Regions from separate parts of the Bradyrhizobium sp. USDA 4449 genome, predicted to be linked through region 2. Evidence: riboswitches for the same ligand, from Rfam matches in the RefSeq annotation. Region 2 holds a riboswitch; the other holds the start of a gene.
What was found. A riboswitch is a leader RNA that binds a small molecule or an ion and turns the genes downstream of it on or off. The one in region 2 is predicted to bind glycine.
Positions count from the first base shown of each region.

Region 1: it holds a riboswitch for glycine, as region 2 does, so the genes downstream of both, ACVIIW_RS16080 (D-amino acid dehydrogenase) here and gcvT (glycine cleavage system aminomethyltransferase GcvT) in region 2, are expected to answer to the same signal.

Region 1 is NZ_JBSRYD010000001.1:3,415,612-3,424,228, reverse strand. Features, by position in the region: gene ACVIIW_RS16100 (glycine C-acetyltransferase) at 1-451, shown strand, start outside; gene ACVIIW_RS16095 (M20 aminoacylase family protein) at 706-1,875, opposite strand; gene ACVIIW_RS16090 (M24 family metallopeptidase) at 2,268-3,491, opposite strand; gene ACVIIW_RS16085 (D-aminoacyl-tRNA deacylase) at 3,577-4,515, opposite strand; glycine riboswitch at 5,269-5,368, shown strand; glycine riboswitch at 5,372-5,459, shown strand; gene ACVIIW_RS16080 (D-amino acid dehydrogenase) at 5,523-6,770, shown strand; gene ACVIIW_RS16075 (Lrp/AsnC family transcriptional regulator) at 7,491-7,967, shown strand.
Region 2 is NZ_JBSRYD010000001.1:6,858,309-6,866,925, reverse strand. Features, by position in the region: gene ACVIIW_RS32435 (hypothetical protein) at 1-799, shown strand, start outside; gene ACVIIW_RS32430 (hypothetical protein) at 847-1,677, shown strand; gene gcvP (aminomethyl-transferring glycine dehydrogenase) at 1,944-4,808, opposite strand; gene gcvH (glycine cleavage system protein GcvH) at 4,968-5,336, opposite strand; gene gcvT (glycine cleavage system aminomethyltransferase GcvT) at 5,347-6,495, opposite strand; glycine riboswitch at 6,641-6,729, opposite strand; gene alaS (alanine--tRNA ligase) at 6,955-8,617, shown strand, end outside.

The DNA of each region.
Region 1 (8,617 bases), 3.4 Mb from region 2:
CTCGGGCCGTAGCGAGATCATTTCTTGGTTGCGACAGCGTGCGCGCCCATACCTCTTTTCAAACTCACTGATGCCTGCAATCTGCGAGGGTTCATTGGCCGCAATCGACTTGGCAGAAAGCGCAGACGATCTCAGGCAAAATCTCTCTGCTCGCACTGGTCAGCTACGACAAGGGTTGATCGGTCTGGGATTTCAAGTTTTGGGCAACGAGCACCCAATTGTGCCCGTGATGACCGGGGACGCGGCAGTGGCGGTCCAGATTGCTGAGTTCTTGCGTACGCATGGCATTCTCGTCGTTCCGTTCTCGTATCCTGTTGTCCCGGAAGGCGCTGCGCGGATCCGCATGCAGGTAAGTGCCGCCCACAGTGCGGGCGACATCGAAAGAGTAATTGCAGTATTCCGATCGGCAAGGTCGGACCTTAATAAGCCAACTATCACACACGAGCTCTAAGCTCTCCAACATCAGGCAACCCCAAGAAATCAATTCACGTCGGGGGACGCAAACCGCCTCTCCGGCATGGCCCAAATACATCGAAGCAGGGCCGTAAAGTCAGCTACGGGTAAAATCGAGCGAGCCACGTGATTGCACTCTGTAATTAAAGCGCAGTTGGTTCACTAATCTAAGCTAGCCGCATTTTATCTGCTGTAGTTTTGCCGCTCGCCGAGCCTTTGGTTGACGAGATCAATCGAGACAGACCGGGTGATTCAGATAGACAGCAATGTCTCGACCAAATTCACCCAATAGCCTATGCCATAAGGTAACGCTTCATCGTTGAAATCATATGCCGGGTTGTGCACACCGGCAGTCGGCCCGTTTCCGATGAATATCATTGCGCCCGGCCGGGCCTCCAGCATGTAGGCAAAGTCCTCGGCCCCCATACCTGGTTTGATATTCTCGTGCACAGAAGCGGCTCCGACCAGGCTGCGTGCCGCCCTGATCGCCAGATTAGTCTCTTCGGTGTGGTTGAAGGTCACCGGGACTGATCGACGGTATTTAAACTCGATATCCGCTCCGAATCCGCGCGCGATACCCTGGGCTGCCGCCATGATCTGGCGTTCGGCAAAGTCTCGCAGCTCCGGAACATGAGTTCTAACAGTGCCGGCCATTTCGACTTCATCGGCAATGACGTTGTAGGCGTTGGCGGCGTTCAACTTAGTCACTGAAATGACAAGCGAGTTGATCGGATTCGTGGTGCGCGACACCAGAGTTTGCGCGCCGACGATGATCTGTGCAGCAATTACGACTGGATCGATGGTCTCATGCGGCTTGGCCGCATGGCCGCCCCGCCCCTTCACGACAATGTCGAAATCGTCTTGTGAGGCCATGATCGGTCCATCGCAAATGCTGAACTTGCCGATCTCGGTGCCCGGCGCGTTGTGCATCCCAAAGACTTTCGAGATGCTGAAACGGTCCATGATTCCTTCCCGGACCATTTTCAGGCCGCCGGAGGGAAGCTCCACTTCTTCTGCCGGCTGAAAAATCAAGGCGACGCAGCCTTTGAAATTGCGTGTCTTGGCGAGATATTTCGCAGCGCCCAGCAACATGGCCGTATGACCATCATGCCCGCAAGCGTGCATTTTACCGGGCACTTTCGAGGACCACGGCTTGTTTGAGGCCTCGAGGATGGGCAGCGCATCCATGTCGGCCCTCAGCCCGATGGTGGGACCATCTCCACCCTTCCCTTGAATCAATGCAACGATGCCGGTTTCAGCTATTCCCGTTTCGATGTGATTGATACCGAACGAGGCGAGCTTCTCGGCGACAAACCGCGCCGTATTGTGTACCTGAAAGTCGAGCTCGGGATTTTCGTGGAGATATCGGCGCCAAGCGGTTACCTCATCCTGCAAATCACGAAACTGATCAACACTATGCATGCCAGACCTTAAAATCCGAATCCATTAAAGGATACAGCACCGCCTGAGCGTGCGGCGGGCTCTCGGTGCGCACGCGTGAAGCGGCCCCACGCACTTTTTGCTGCTGTCGCTCGCATTCTGACCTTTTCGCAATGGAGTAAGCCATAAGCAAAATGTAGAGACGTCATGGCAGGAGCGCCGCAACTATTTGGCGCAGACCGTGTCGGCTTCTGCACTCTACTCGTGAACTCCAATTTGCCACAGTCTCTTAGGCCGGCTCGCTGATATCGCACACTTTCGTGCGGCCATTGAGACGCACGCTTAAAACGCCAATGAGACATCATGGCCGCTTCAGGCTTACGGCGAGAGCTCGGCATGCCCTTCCTTTCTGCTACGTTCCGTCTTCTTATTTGTTATATGGCCACCACTGGCATTTTTCGCGAAGCACGAGAAGTGAGCAACTGCGAGCCAGTTTCGGTCACGACGACCACCTCTTCATGCAGCATCAGCTTAGGTGATCCGTCGAAATATGAGGGATATGAGGTGCTCGGTTCAATGTTAATGATCATGCCTGGCTTTAGTATTGTCTTGTCATCCGGTTGGACAGACGGTAGCTCTGGCATCCATAAGCCCATGGAGTGTCCCATTCGGCCGATGTTGGTAGCTTTACCGCGATTGTTTGAGCCATTTAGTACGGCCGACATTGCGCCCCAGACATCACAGATCGGAATGCCAGGTCTAGCGGCGGCAATTCCCGCTTCAGTGGCATCCCAAACGACCTGATAAGCATCCTGGGTGTGCGGATCAGGTGCACCGAAAGCAAAGTGTCGATCGAAATCGCTCCAATAAAAGTCGAACAGGCAGCCGGCATCAATAAACAGCACGTCTCCGTCCGACAGAATTTTGTCGGTCGGAACACCGTAAGGACGCGTATATCCCCCGCGCCCAGAAACACCCACTATTTTGCTTGTCTTCTCGACACCGCGACTGAAACATTCGAATTCGAACTGGCGACAGGCCTCGCGTTCCGTCATACCCAGACGCAGTTTAGATGCTAAATTTTCGAATGCTTCCGAAACAAGCCTACATACAGTTCGAATTCTGCCAATCTCTAGCGGAGACTTGATCATTCGCAGTGGCGTGAAAATCGGATCCGATGCGTCGACGAACCTTCGAGGCTTGATCGCATCCGCAACACGCAAGAAATCACCTGCGGGGAAGCCAAGCCTACTCTCCGCACCAAGCTCTACGCCGATTCTGGCGTCCTCTGGCAGTAACTCGCGCAACGCTTCGGCAAGTGCGGACACACCCTCATTTTTCGGATTTGGACTCGGCCAGCTTCGGCAGTTTTTTACCCACGTCGTGTCTCTATAAAACTGGTCCATTCCCTCCGGAACGACGGCAACGGGGTCACCCGACGAACGAATGAGAAGAAATCGTGGCCGGGTCGTCTGGTACGGGGTCGTGCTAGGCTCGCCAGTGAAATATCGCAAATTGTGTTCGGACGTCGCCAAAAGCGCGTCAATGGCATGCTCTTTCATCAGACGCCGCGCGCGCTCGACGCGGTCCTCGTATTCGATCCGGGGAAACGGATCATACTGAATGGTCCTTATCGAACCAATCCCCATACCGTTCATCGCTCTTCTCCAGAGAAACACGTCAATCGCAGGACGACCGACAATTTAGATGCCGATCCGACAGCAGATGGCCACCTTCGCGCGCTCATTCGACAATATCCTTCGGGAAAGCCGCGCGTAATTTTTTATGCGAAAGCATGGGAACACCGAGCTCTTCCGCGAGCAGGCGAGCAACACCTTTGTAAGGCGCTTTCAGCTTATCGTGGTACACGATGCTTTGGATCCCGCCGACAATCGAGTGCACGCAAGCTCGCAGGTCGATCAAACGACTTTCCTGGTCATAGCCATCCGACACGAGCCAATGGTTTGGTAGCACGTGACTAGCCGCGATCGGGAGGCGATCGCGCGACTGCAATACCGCGTTCGTGAAGCTTGGCTCGAAGTGAACACCTCCGATGCAGAGCACGGAGTGCACCGGTTCCTCAATACGATCGAAAATTCCCAGTAGCGATCGCGCCAGCACTCGAGCTGCAATAGGATTTCCCCAATCTTCGGGTGAGCTTCCGATCTCGACATCGACAGCCGAAGGTCGCAGGTCAGCGAGACGGGTACCAGCATCACCAGCCTTGACGCCGGACCAATGAGTCGCTTCCAGGTAAGTGCGATAAGAGTCAAGACCGGAAGTGAGCCGCTCGGCTTCGATCGCTAGAAGAAGCCCCCGGGTAATCCGGGGATCGACCGCGCTGAAGGTCCCGGTGCCCAGATCGCCCGTCGTTTGAACCGAGAAGATCGCGTTTGGCGCATTAGCGCCCTCGTGCCAGTTCACGATGCCAATAACGTTGGCATCACCGAAGCGATCATTAAACATTGGCGCGTAGCGCGCATAGTCGTTACTTACGACCTCGTTCGTGGCCACGATCGAAATCCTGGCGTCATGCAAGCCAGCAACTTCGAGCACCGAGTGCCCATCGAGTTCGAAACTCGTTGTAACAGGAGCGCATGCGGTTTTGAGAGCGTCGAGAACGTGCCCAGCGACCGGGTCCTTTTCTTGATTGACGCAGAAGACAAAGACGGCGTGCCTCATCGAGGTCCTCCGCCGAGTTCAAAGCAGATCGAGAGCGTGAGAGGTCTATCTTCAACTTGGCGCGGTCGTCTTTTCGGACTTCTCGGAAACCACCATGCTCTTTGAACCAAAATCCGAGCTTGCACGGCGAGAGCGGGCGCGCGGGAGGCGATCAACTGGGACAGAGCCACAACGGCGCTGCTCGCGCTCTGAGTCCCCTTGTCCGCTGGCCTGCCTGGTGAAGCAGCGACCTGGACTCGCGCGGATTGATAGTGGCGGCAGCGGATCGCCGGACCAGCAGCGAACTTAACCTGCCCGCGCGACGAACACGGGCGAATCTTGCCGTCATGGGCCAGAGACGTCGACGCAAGCGGTTTGAAGAGCCGCTCATCGAGCAGGGCAACCGCGTCAGGCGTGCAAGCCTCCATTTTGGCTCGACTTCGAAAGAGATGCATGCCAGCGACAGCTTTCTAGGTTCATACACCCACCGCATACTTATTAGAGCGTCGCCGCGCCAACATTGTGCGTTCTTTAGATGATCTCGCAGAATTTCTGCGCTAGCCGGGGATAGCTCGCCGGAAACCACTGGGCATCGAGCAATGCAATGATCAAAAGCGAGATCAGCATAGTACTCGGCAAGAAACCACCTGCTAATCTGGGTGGGGGAGCTAGGGCAAAACATCAAGCCGTCGCTTACGCCGCCGATTTTTTGGTCCGACGACTCATCGCGGCTTGACAGGTCGTGAGTACGTCTGAGAGTGTTATCATGTCTGATGATGGTGTGCGGGAGAGCGCGATAAGCCTGCAAAGGCCTATCACCGCCGACGGAGCAACCCCCCAAGGAAACTCTCAGGCCCAGGACCGCACACCGAGGACGATCTGGAGAGAGGTGCCAGTCAGCACCCACCGAAGGGGACCGCGATCCACGTGGATTGCGGATAAAGCTCTCAGGTGCACGGACAGATTTGGGGACGGAGGGAGGGCGAAAGCCATTTCACCGTTCGTTCAACCCTGTCCTGGAGCACACGATGAGCACGGTCGTCATTATTGGATCCGGTATCACCGGAGTTACAACTGCCTATGCCCTGGCCCGCCGCGGCTATTCGGTTACAGTCTTGGATCGCCAGCGCTATCCGGCGATGGACACTTCGTTTGCGAACGGGGGCCAATTATCGGCAAGCAATGCCGAGGTCTGGAATAACGTCGCAACGATCGTAAGAGGCTTGAGGTGGATGCTGCGCAAAGACGCACCATTGTTGCTGAACCCAAGGCCCAGTTTTCACAAATATACTTGGCTGGCAGAGTTCGTAAGCCAGATTCGAAACTATCGCCAAAATACGATCGAAACGACGAAGCTAGCGATAGCCGCTCGCGAGCATCTTTTTGAGCTAGCCGATCGGGAGAGCATCGATTTCGACTTGGAGCGGCGAGGAATTTTGCACGTTTATTCGAGCAAGCTCGAGTTCGATGCGGCCTCTCGCGTGAATCAGTTGCTGCTCAAGGGCGGATTGGATCGCCGTCCCGTGACGCCCTCTGAAATGCTTGCAATAGAGCCAGCTCTGCGCGATCAGTATTATGGCGGCTTCTTTACCCCGTCTGACTCAACCGGCGACATTCACAAGTTTACGCGCGGCCTCGCTGCGGCTTGCGAGCGAGGGGGCGTACGCTTCGTCTTTGATGCGGAGATCTGCGGCATGCGGTCCGACCGAGACGGTGTGGTCGTACACTGGAAACCAGGTTCGTCGAAGGAAGAACTCAATGCCGAACGCGTAGTGGTTTGCGCAGGGGTCGGCAGCCGCCGCATTGCTTCAATGCTGGGGGACAACATCAACATTTATCCCGTGAAGGGGTACTCGATCACGGTAGAGCTGGGAGACGAGACGAGCCAAAAGGCCGCGCCTCGTGTCAGCCTGCTGGACGAGGCCACCAAGATCGTGACCAGCCGGTTAGGAGAAGATCGCTTCCGGGTCGCGGGGACCGCCGAGTTTAATGGCGAAAACCGCGATATCCGCTGGGATCGAATTAAGCCCCTGATAGGATGGGTAGAGCGATCGTTTCCGGATGTGTCCACCGCGCAGGTGGTGCCATGGGCGGGCTTGCGTCCTATGACACCTAGCATGATGCCGAGGGTTGGCCGAGGCAAACGCCCGAATGTTTTCTACAATACTGGCCATGGCCATCTCGGCTGGACATTATCCGCTGTTACAGCTGAAATGATCGCTGATGTCATTATGACAGACCGCAGCAACACTCGGCTGAGCGCATCGCTGCCCTGATCCTGTTCAGTGGATCCTAGTCCATACTCCCGCCGATATCGGGGCGGGAGCACGTCGGTTGTGACAGAGCCGAAGCGAATTTGCAGTCGCCTTCGAAAGGTGATGCGCCCCTCAGTGCCGGGCAACTCGGTTCCCGCAATTTATTGTCTAGGTAAGCCCTGTGACCACTTGGCACGTTGCTTCCGAAAGCCTTCCTATGACGCAGTTGTTGCGACCGCTCCCGAATTGACGCCGACCAGATGGGGCCGCATGAAAGACGTCGTTTCTTAGCAGGGCGCACGCAGTACACACCGCGAAGTGCCGTGGCATTTAAGGACGGGACGCAGCTTTGTGCGGAGCGAATTCAGGGTACCAAAGCCGTTCCGCGCAGCTCACCCGAGCGTAAAACCAACCCGATCCAACGACACCTCCTCCCGAGACGCCGAGATGCATCGATGCATCCCCAAGCTCAAGTCCTCGTCGAAGCCCCAACTGCTGCGGAGCGACACCAACTGCTGTGCGCTCAGCTGACGCTCTTCTTAGAGAAGTTTGCATTACGGGACGAAGGCCCTTTCGAAGGGCATTTTGCAAGCCCTGCAGCATATTTCTTGTAATTGCCGTTAGATCGACGATACTGATGTCACAAAGAGTGTTTTTCGACGACATTTGACGGATCTGAGATTTTTTTCTGCGGAAACACACGATCTCTTGCAGAATTTCCTCTTTAGCCTGGAGCCTGTTATGAGGTACGACCGAATCGACGCTCACATCCTGGAGATCGTGCAAAAAAATAACCGTCTCACATCCGAGACGATTGGCGAACTGGCCGGGCTTTCCGCTACCGCCTGTCAACGCAGGCTAAAGAGGCTTCGGTCGGACGGCATTATCGAGGCGGACGTTTCGATCGTTTCGGCCAAGGCGGTCGGAAGACCTATTCAGATGCTCGTGCTGGTGACATTGGAGCGGGAACGCTCGGACATAATCGACAGGTTCAAAAAGGCGATCAAATCATCCGCTGAAGTCGTCAATGGGTTTTACGTCACAGGCGATGCTGACTTTGTCCTATACATAACCGCACGCACCATGGACGATTATGAGCAGTTCACGCGGCGATTTTTCCGTGAGAACCCCGATATCAAGGGCTTCAAGACCATGGTGGTCATGGACCGGGTAAAAGCCGGATTTGCTATTCCAATTGAGGCACCGTCTGAGGATTGAGTGTCTCACCAATGGACCCCGCCTACCTGCTCCATCACCAAGCCGTGCAAGGCGTCGCGGTACCCATTATGAAACGAGCGCAGGTCTTCGCGCATTGGCGCGCATAACTTTGAACTGAGTGGCGTCACCTCCAGGCTACCAACACCAACCGCTCATTGTGGGCGCTTCGTGGCGCGAGCGAGCTGGATGACTCAGTCCGATGAACTTGCAAACGCTCACCAACGAGAGATGTCGGCTTGGCCAGTACGCATCGCTAGCGCCCTTTTTCGTCGCGCAGTGCGAGTAAAACGCTGCAAGTTTCCTTCGATTTTGTGCTCTAAGCGGCTACGCGCGATTTAAATATTCAGAGCGCTTCAGAGTATGGCCTCACCTATATGCGTTCACGTCGCTTCTGGCCATTGGACAGATCTGAGAAGATCGGCTTTCAGTTGGGCAAGGCCGCCGCGGCTCGCTCGGCGGCACCTGTCACGAGGAAATCAACTTTTTGAATCAATACAAGCGGCGAAAGGATAAGGCCTCTGGGTCAGTTGAGTGGCATCTGGCCTTTGCTGGTGGCATCTTGCAGGGAGTGACTACGGAATGAGCCGTGTCGAGAAAGCGCGCACTTGCAGGGCAAGAGCAAAGTTTACTCGTCAGGTCGGGATCGTGCG
Region 2 (8,617 bases):
TCTCGATGAATCGGGCCTGAAGGGTCACGGATTGATCGAGCTGTTGTCAGAATGTGGCTCGGCCGAATTGTGGATCGGGTGGGAGCCGAACGCCCAATTGCTTCTGCTCTGGCTGCTCGATCATTGCAGCAGCGAGGACGCGGCGGTCTCCAAGCTCATGATGCGTCAGCTGAACGGCGCTGCTGGTGCTGCCGATCCAGGGCAATTTGCGCAACTCAACCCGCCGATGGTCAGGCCTACACATGATCACCTCGAACTGGCCGGTCGTCTCTGGCGGGCTTATCGTGAGCCGACGCCGCAGGCTTGGTTCGATCTCCTCAAGGCGGATTTGAGTCTGTTTCCACAACTTGAGCAATCGATCATTGATCTGCTCGAAGAGCTTCCGGGCGTCACATCTGGTCTGGGAGCTACGGAGACGCGGATCCTGGAGCTGGTTGCGCCTGGCGTAGCGCGGCCCTTCGACGTCTTTCCGGGACATCAGAAGCGCAACGAGAGTCGCGTCTTCGACTATTGGGAAGTCGGAGCGCTGCTCGACGGGCTCGTCCGCTCTCCGGTGCCGGCCGTGTCCGGGCTGGAGGAAGGGCCATTTACATTCGACATGCACAACGATGCCCTCCGTCACGCGCGGTACAAGCAATCCCGGTTGTTGCTCACCGAGTTCGGCAAAGCGGTGCTTGGTGGCTACGAGAATTTTCTGCGGCACAACCGGATCGACCGGTGGTGGGGCGGTACCCACCTGACCAGCGAACGGCTGTGGCAGTGGGACCGGGAGGCCTTTTCACTCATCGCTCCTGATTAATGCGTACGCGTCGTCAGAGCGTTGCGTAGCAATTTTGACAGACAATCGTGTCCCATTTGATCTTAGCCACGAATGATCCTGCCGAAGACGTGCTCCGGGGGTCAGGCCTCGCGAACCTCACGCTCGGGTTCTATCTTCGTTTCGTTTGGAGGAAATTGCCTTCCGAAGAACAGCTTTTGATGGGGCTGGAGCGGCGATCAGCCAAGCACTGCAATCCCGGCGACCATTGGCTCGACGGCGTTTGTCGTGGCTCGCTGGAAGGCTTCGGCAGCCGCGATATCGGTTTCTTCGAGCTTTGTGCAAAGTTCGACTCGATTGAAATCTGGGTCGATCCTCTCGCTAACGATCAGCTCGTGCTCGTCTGGCTGCTCGACCTTCTTCGCCCTTACAAGGAGATCACGACGAAGCTGAGCTTCGTGCATACGGACGACATTGTTGCAAATTATGCACCGGAATCGGTCGCAAAATGGAAGCTGCCGGCCTTCAAGGTGACCGACAACCATTTGGCGACGGCGAGCCGCGCCTGGAGAGCCTACCGGGCTGAAACCCCAGAGCCCTGTTTCGATTTGCTGATGACGGATCTGACGATCCTGCCGAGACTTCGATCGGCGCTCATTGCGGTGCTTGAAGAGCTTCCGGACAGCGTGACGGGCCTGGGTGCCAGCGAAATGGACCTGCTGGATTTTGTGGACCAAGGGTACACCGACCCGGGGCGCATCTCCGAGGCGAGGTGGCTTCGCGATGTATTCGACGGATCCGACGCGCAAGATGCCCTGATCGAACTGGGGGGACATTCGGTCCCGCCGGTCCTGTTGGGCGATCCATCGTTCGACAATGAGGATCGCTACTTCGGCAGGAGCGAGTGGAGGTCACGCTGACTGAGCTTGGGCGTTCACTTGTAGCGCGCAAAGACGATATGTGGCGTCACAACCGGATCAAGCGCTGGTGGGGCGGGACCGAGTTGACCAGCGAGCGGCTCTGGCGATGGGATCGCAAAAGCCGATTGTTGGTTGCGCCTTAGAGGCGCGCTCGGCGCCACAGCTGGGCAAAGGCGCGCAAGCGCCGTGCCCACCATCTTTCACACCGGATGCAAAGGTTGTGGGCACGCTTCGCTTTGCCCGCCCTACGAAACCACCGTCGCGTCCTACTCCGCCGCCTCCGCGTAATCGCTCACCGGCGGGCAGGAGCACACCAGATTACGATCGCCGTAGACATTGTCGACGCGCCCCACCGGGCACCAATATTTGTCGGTGCGCGAGACGCCCGCGGGGAAGCAGCCTTCGCTGCGGGCGTAGGCACGCTTCCAATCGTCATCGGCGATGTCGTGCACGGTGTGTGGGGCGTGGCGAAGCGGCGATGCCTCGATCTTGAAGCGACCGGCCTCGACCTCGGCAATCTCCTTCCGGATCGCGATCATGGCATCGCAAAATCGATCCAGCTCGGCCTTGGATTCCGACTCCGTCGGCTCGATCATCAGCGTGCCCGGCACCGGGAAGCTCATGGTCGGCGCATGGAAGCCGTAATCGATCAGGCGCTTTGCGATGTCGTCGACGGTGACGCCTGACGTTGCCTTCAGAGGACGAGGATCGATGATGCACTCATGCGCGACGCGGCCCCTCGTGTTCCTGTAGAGCACCGGGAAGTGCGCATCGAGGCGCGCCGCGATGTAGTTGGCATTGAGGATCGCGATCTCGGTCGCGCGCTTCAGACCTTCGCCGCCCATCATCAGGATGTAGATGTAGGAGATGGTGAGGATCGAAGCCGAGCCGAACGGCGCGGCCGAGACCGGGCCGACTGGAGCATCCGCCTTCGTCGCGGGGTGACCGGGGAGGAACGGCGCAAGATGCGCCTTCACGCCGATCGGGCCCATGCCGGGGCCGCCGCCGCCATGCGGAATGCAGAAGGTCTTGTGCAGATTGAGATGGCTGACATCGGCGCCGTAATCGCCGGGCCTGCTAAGGCCGACCTGCGCATTCAGGTTGGCGCCGTCGAGATACACCTGGCCGCCATGGCCGTGGACGATGTCGCAGATCTCCTTGATATGCTCCTCGAACACGCCATGGGTCGAGGGATAAGTGATCATCACCGCCGCGAGATCGTTCGAATGCTTCTCGGCCTTCGCACGGAGATCGTTGACATCGACGTCGCCGTTCTTCTCGCAAGACACAAGCACCACGTCCATGCCGACCATCGCGGCCGAGGCCGGGTTAGTGCCGTGAGCGGAGGAGGGGATCAGGCAGATCTTGCGGTGACTCTCTCCGCGCGCGGCATGATAACCCCGGATAGCCAGAAGTCCGGCATATTCGCCTTGCGCGCCCGAGTTCGGCTGCAGTGAGATGGCGTCATAGCCGGTGATGTCGCAGAGCCATTTTTCAAGCTGCGCGAACAGCGCGTGATAGCCGTTGGCCTGCTCGCGCGGGGCGAACGGGTGCAGGCTGCCGAATTCCGGCCAGGTCAGCGGCATCATTTCAGTCGTCGCGTTCAGCTTCATCGTGCAGGAGCCGAGCGGAATCATCGCGCGGTCGAGCGCGAGGTCGCGATCGCTGAGCTTGCGCATATAGCGCAGCATCTCGGTTTCCGAGCGATGCGCGTGGAACACCGGATGGGTGAGGAAAGAGGTCGTACGCTTCAGCGTGTCCGGCAGCGCCTCGTGCGTCGTGGCATCGATCTCCGCGTAGGACAATTGGCCGCCGAAGGCACGCCAGACCGCTTCCACGGTCGCAGCCGTGGTGGTCTCGTCGAGCGCGATGCGCAAGCCGGTCTCACCGACGCCGAGATTGATCTTCTCGGCCGCCGCGCGCGCGATGATCTCGGCGCGCCCTGTGCCGGCATCGACGCTGAGCGTGTCGAAGAAGCTCTCGGACTGCGGTGCGAAGCCGAGCTTGCGCAGGCCGCTCGCGAGCACGGCGGTGCGGCGATGCACGTTGCGTGCGATCTGCGCGAGCCCCTCGGGACCGTGATAGACCGCGTACATTGCGGCGATCACGGCGAGCAGCACCTGCGCGGTGCAGATGTTGGAGGTCGCCTTCTCGCGGCGGATGTGCTGCTCGCGGGTCTGCAGAGCCAGGCGATAGGCAGGCATCCCGCGTGAATCGACGGAAAGGCCGACGATGCGGCCGGGCAGCGAGCGCTTCAGCGCATCGCGCACCGCCATATAGGCCGCGTGCGGGCCGCCATAACCCATCGGCACGCCAAAACGCTGCGCCGAGCCGATGGCAATGTCGGCGCCGAGTTCGCCGGGCGAGGCGAGCAGCGTCAGGGCCAGGAGATCGGCGGCAACGATCGCAAGCGCGCCCTTCGCTTTCAGCGCTGCGACCGCAGGCCTGAGGTCGCGCACCACGCCCGAACTTCCCGGATATTGCAGCAGCGCGCCGAGCACGTCTGCCTTGTCGAGATCGGTGAGCGGATCGCCGACCACCAGATTCCAGCCGAGCGGTTCGGCGCGCGTGCGCATCACGGCCAGGGTCTGCGGATGCACGTCCTTGTCGACGAAGAAGGCCTTTGCTTCGACCTTCGAGTGCCGCTCCGCCAGTGCCATGGCTTCGGCCGCGGCGGTTGCCTCATCGAGCAGCGAGGCGTTGGCGACATCGAGCCCGGTGAGGTCGCAGATCATGGTCTGGAAGTTGAACAGCGCTTCGAGCCGGCCCTGGCTGATTTCGGGCTGGTAGGGCGTGTAGGCCGTGTACCAGGCCGGGTTCTCCAGAATGTTGCGCTGGATCACCGCGGGCAGGATCGTTCCTGAATAGCCCTGGCCGATCAGCGAGGTGAAGACCTGGTTTTGACGAGCGAGCTCAGCCATATGCGCGATCGCCTCCGTCTCGCCGAGGGGCTTGCCGAGATCGAGCGGAGCGGCCTGCCGGATCGAGGCCGGCAGCGTTTCCGCCATCAGCGCCTCGACGCTTTTCGTGCCGACAGTCTCGAGCATTGCGGTGACATCGCGCGCCGACGGGCCGATGTGGCGGCGAACGAAAGGGGTGGTCTCGCCGTTGGATTTGCGGTGCGCGGTCATCATGGGTCCTCGTTTCAGGAGTTGCTGTCATGCCCCGCGAAGGCGGGGCATCCAGTAAGCGCAGGCGCTTCGGCCAGAGCCGATGGGCCGCGGCGTACCGGATCGTCCGCCTTCGCGGACGATGACAGTGAGTATGTTGAGACGGTTCGACTCATATCCTCACGCCGTGTGGGCCTTGTAGGCGGCTTCATCCATGAGCCCGCCAAGCTCGCTCTTGTCGGCGATTTTAATCTTGAAGAACCAGGCCGCGGCTTGCGCGTCCGAGTTCACCAGCGCGGGCTCGGCGGCGAGCGCCTCGTTGGTCTCGAGCACCTCGCCGGAGATGGGCGCGTAGACGTCGGAGGCGGCTTTCACCGATTCCACCACGGCGGCGGCTTCGGCCTTCTTCAGGGTGCGGCCGACCTTGGGCAATTCGACGAACACGACGTCGCCGAGCTGGGACTGCGCGTAATCGGTGATCCCGACGGTTGCGACATCGCCGTCGATCGCGAGCCATTCATGGTCGGAAGTGTACAGCGTCGTGGTCATTGTCTTGTCCTCAGCGTTTGTAGGTGTTTTTCACGAAGGGCATGGCGGCGACGATGAGCGGCAGACGCTGCCCACGCACTTCCGCAAAGAGTTTCGTGTCGAGCGCGCTCAAAGCGGTGGGCGCGTAGCCCATCGCCACGGGCGCATTCAGGCTCGGGCCGAAGCCGCCCGAGGTGACCCTTCCAATGGCCTGGCCGCCTTCGTTCCCGGCAAACAGCAGCGCGCCCTCGCGCACCGGTGCGCGGCCTTCGGCACGCAGGCCGACACGGCGGCGGGATGCGCCGTGATTGAAATGCGCGAGAATCTTTTCAGCGCCGGGAAACCCGCCGGCGCGGGCGCCACCGGTGCGGCGGCTTTTCTGTACCGACCATTCCAGCGCGGCTTCGACCGGCGTGGTTTCGGTGTCGATATCGTGGCCGTAGAGGCAGAGCCCGGCTTCCAGCCGCAGGCTGTCGCGGGCACCCAAGCCGATCGGCATCACGTCGGGGTTTTCGAGCAGCGTCTTGGCGAGACGTTCGGCGTCGGCCGCGGGCACCGAAATCTCGAACCCGTCCTCGCCGGTATAGCCCGAGCGCGAGACGAAACAGCCGAGGCCGGCAACCTCATGCGGGCCGGCATCCATGAAGTTCATGGTGGGCGCTGCTGCACATAATCTCGCCAGCGCTGACTCGGCTTTCGGGCCTTGCAACGCGATCAGCGCGCGGTCGGCAAGCGAATCGATGATGCAGGTCTCCGACAGGTTCGCGCGCAGATGCGCCTCGTTCTCGGCCTTGCAGGCAGCATTGACCACCAGGAACAGGTGATCGCCGAAATTCGCGACCATCAGATCGTCGAGAATGCCGCCGTCGTCATTGGTGAACTGGGCGTAGCGCTGCCGTCCCGGCGCGATCGCCACGATGTCCTGCGGCACCAGCCGCTCCAGCGCGCGAGCGGCGTCCTCGATCCTGCCGGATTTCGGCCGAAGCGCGATCTGCCCCATATGGGAGACGTCGAACAGGCCCGCGGACGAGCGGGTCTGAAGGTGCTCCTTCAGCACGCCCGCCGGGTACTGCACGGGCATGTCGTAGCCCGCGAACGGCACCATCTTGCCGCCGAGCGACACGTGCAGGTCGTAAAGGGGTGTACGTTTCAGGGAGTTCTTGTCGTCCGACGCAAGCATCACGGGGGCCCTCGGCGGTTCCCCGGGGACGATTCCCCTGGGACACCGGTCGAAGCCCCATCTGTCGCTGTGCCTGAGAGTATTATCCCGTCGGCGGACGCTATCCAGGCCTTAAGCCCGCCAGCGCCTCTTTCCAGATGTCGTCAAAGCCACGCGGTCCTTTTGCCTGAGAGTTTCCGGGGCGGTTGCTCCTTCGGCGCCGGCAGTGAAGCCGGTCTCTCCCGACGTGGCCGTACGATACAAATGGGTACAGACCACAGGCCGGCCAAGCCTGTCAACGCGCGCTTTGCGGCTTTCCAAAGGGGATTACGCGCCTGCGGCAACCCACTGATCTCTTTGCACAGTTTCTGGACAGGGAAGCTGGCCTTGTCTAAAAGCGCTTTGGCCCGCAGATATCCGCCCAAATCGCCAGGTTTGGATCAGGGATAAGCGGGTCCAAGCACACCCGATTGGATGAACATGAGCGGCGTCAACGAGATCAGGTCGACCTTTCTGAACTTCTTTGCCGAGAACGGGCACGAGATCGTGTCGTCCTCGCCATTGGTGCCGCGCAACGATCCGACGTTGATGTTCACCAATGCCGGCATGGTGCAGTTCAAGAACGTCTTCACCGGCGTCGAGAAGCGGCCCTATCAGCGCGCCACCACGTCGCAGAAATGCGTGCGCGCCGGGGGCAAGCACAACGACCTCGACAATGTCGGCTACACCGCGCGCCATCTCACCTTCTTCGAGATGCTCGGCAATTTCTCCTTCGGCGACTATTTCAAGGAGCGCGCGATCGAGCTGGCCTGGAAGCTGATCACGAAGGATTTCGGGCTCGACAAGGACAAGCTGCTCGTCACCGTCTACCACACCGACGACGAGGCGCACGGGCTGTGGAAGAAGATCGCCGGCTTTTCCGACGACCGCATCATCCGCATCCCGACCTCGGACAATTTCTGGGCGATGGGCGACACCGGCCCCTGCGGTCCGTGCTCGGAGATCTTCATCGACCGCGGCGACCACATCTGGGGCGGCCCTCCGGGTTCGCCTGAGGAGGACGGCGACCGCTTCCTCGAATTCTGGAATCTCGTGTTCATGCAATACGAACAGGTGACGAAGGAGGAGCGCGTGGATCTGCCGCGTCCCTCGATCGACACCGGTATGGGCCTCGAGCGTATGGCCTGCATCATGCAGGGCGTCGACAGCGTGTTCGAGACCGATCTGTTCCGTCATTTGATCGATGCGGCCGCGTCCGCGCTCGGCAGCGGGCCGAACGAGCAGACCGTCGCCTCGTTCCGCGTCATCGCCGACCATCTGCGCTCGTCGGCCTTCCTGGTCGCGGATGGCGTGCTGCCCTCGAACGAGGGCCGCGGCTATGTGCTGCGCCGGATCATGCGCCGCGCCATGCGCCATGCGCAGCTGCTGGGCGCCAAGGAGCCGCTGATGCATCGGCTGGTCTGGGCGCTGGTCCGCGAGATGGGCCAGGCCTATCCTGATCTGATGCGCGCGGAAAACCTGATCGAGGAAACGCTGCGGCTGGAAGAGACCCGCTTCCGCAAGACGCTGTCGCGGGGCCTTGCCATCCTCGACGAGAAGAGCGCGTCGTTGAAGAAGGGCGACATGTTCGACGGCGATGTCGCCTTCACGCTGTACGACACCTACGGCTTCCCGCTGGACCTGACGCAGGACGCGCTGAAGTCGCGCGGCATTGGCGTCGACCAGTCTGCGTTCACCGACGCGATGGAGCGGCAGAAGGCCAAGGCGCGCGAGTCCTGGAAGGGATCGGGCGAGGCGGCGAGCGAGGCGATCTGGTTTCCGCTGCGCGAGAAGCTCGGGGCGACGGAATTTTTGGGCTACGAGACCGAGAGCGCTGAAGGCGTGGTCTCGGCGCTGGTCAGGGACGGCAAGGAAGTCGCCCACCTCAAGGCCGGCGACACCGGCGCGATCGTGCTCAACCAGACGCCGTTCTATGCGGAGTCGGGCGGCCAGGTCGGCGACACCGGCGTGCTGACGGGCGAGAGCGGGATCAAATTCCGCGTCACCGACACGCAGAAGAAGCTCGGCGATTTCTTCGTTCATGTCGGCACGGTCGAGAGCGGCGAGCTTAAGGTCGGCACCGCGCTGCAGCTCGAGGTTGATC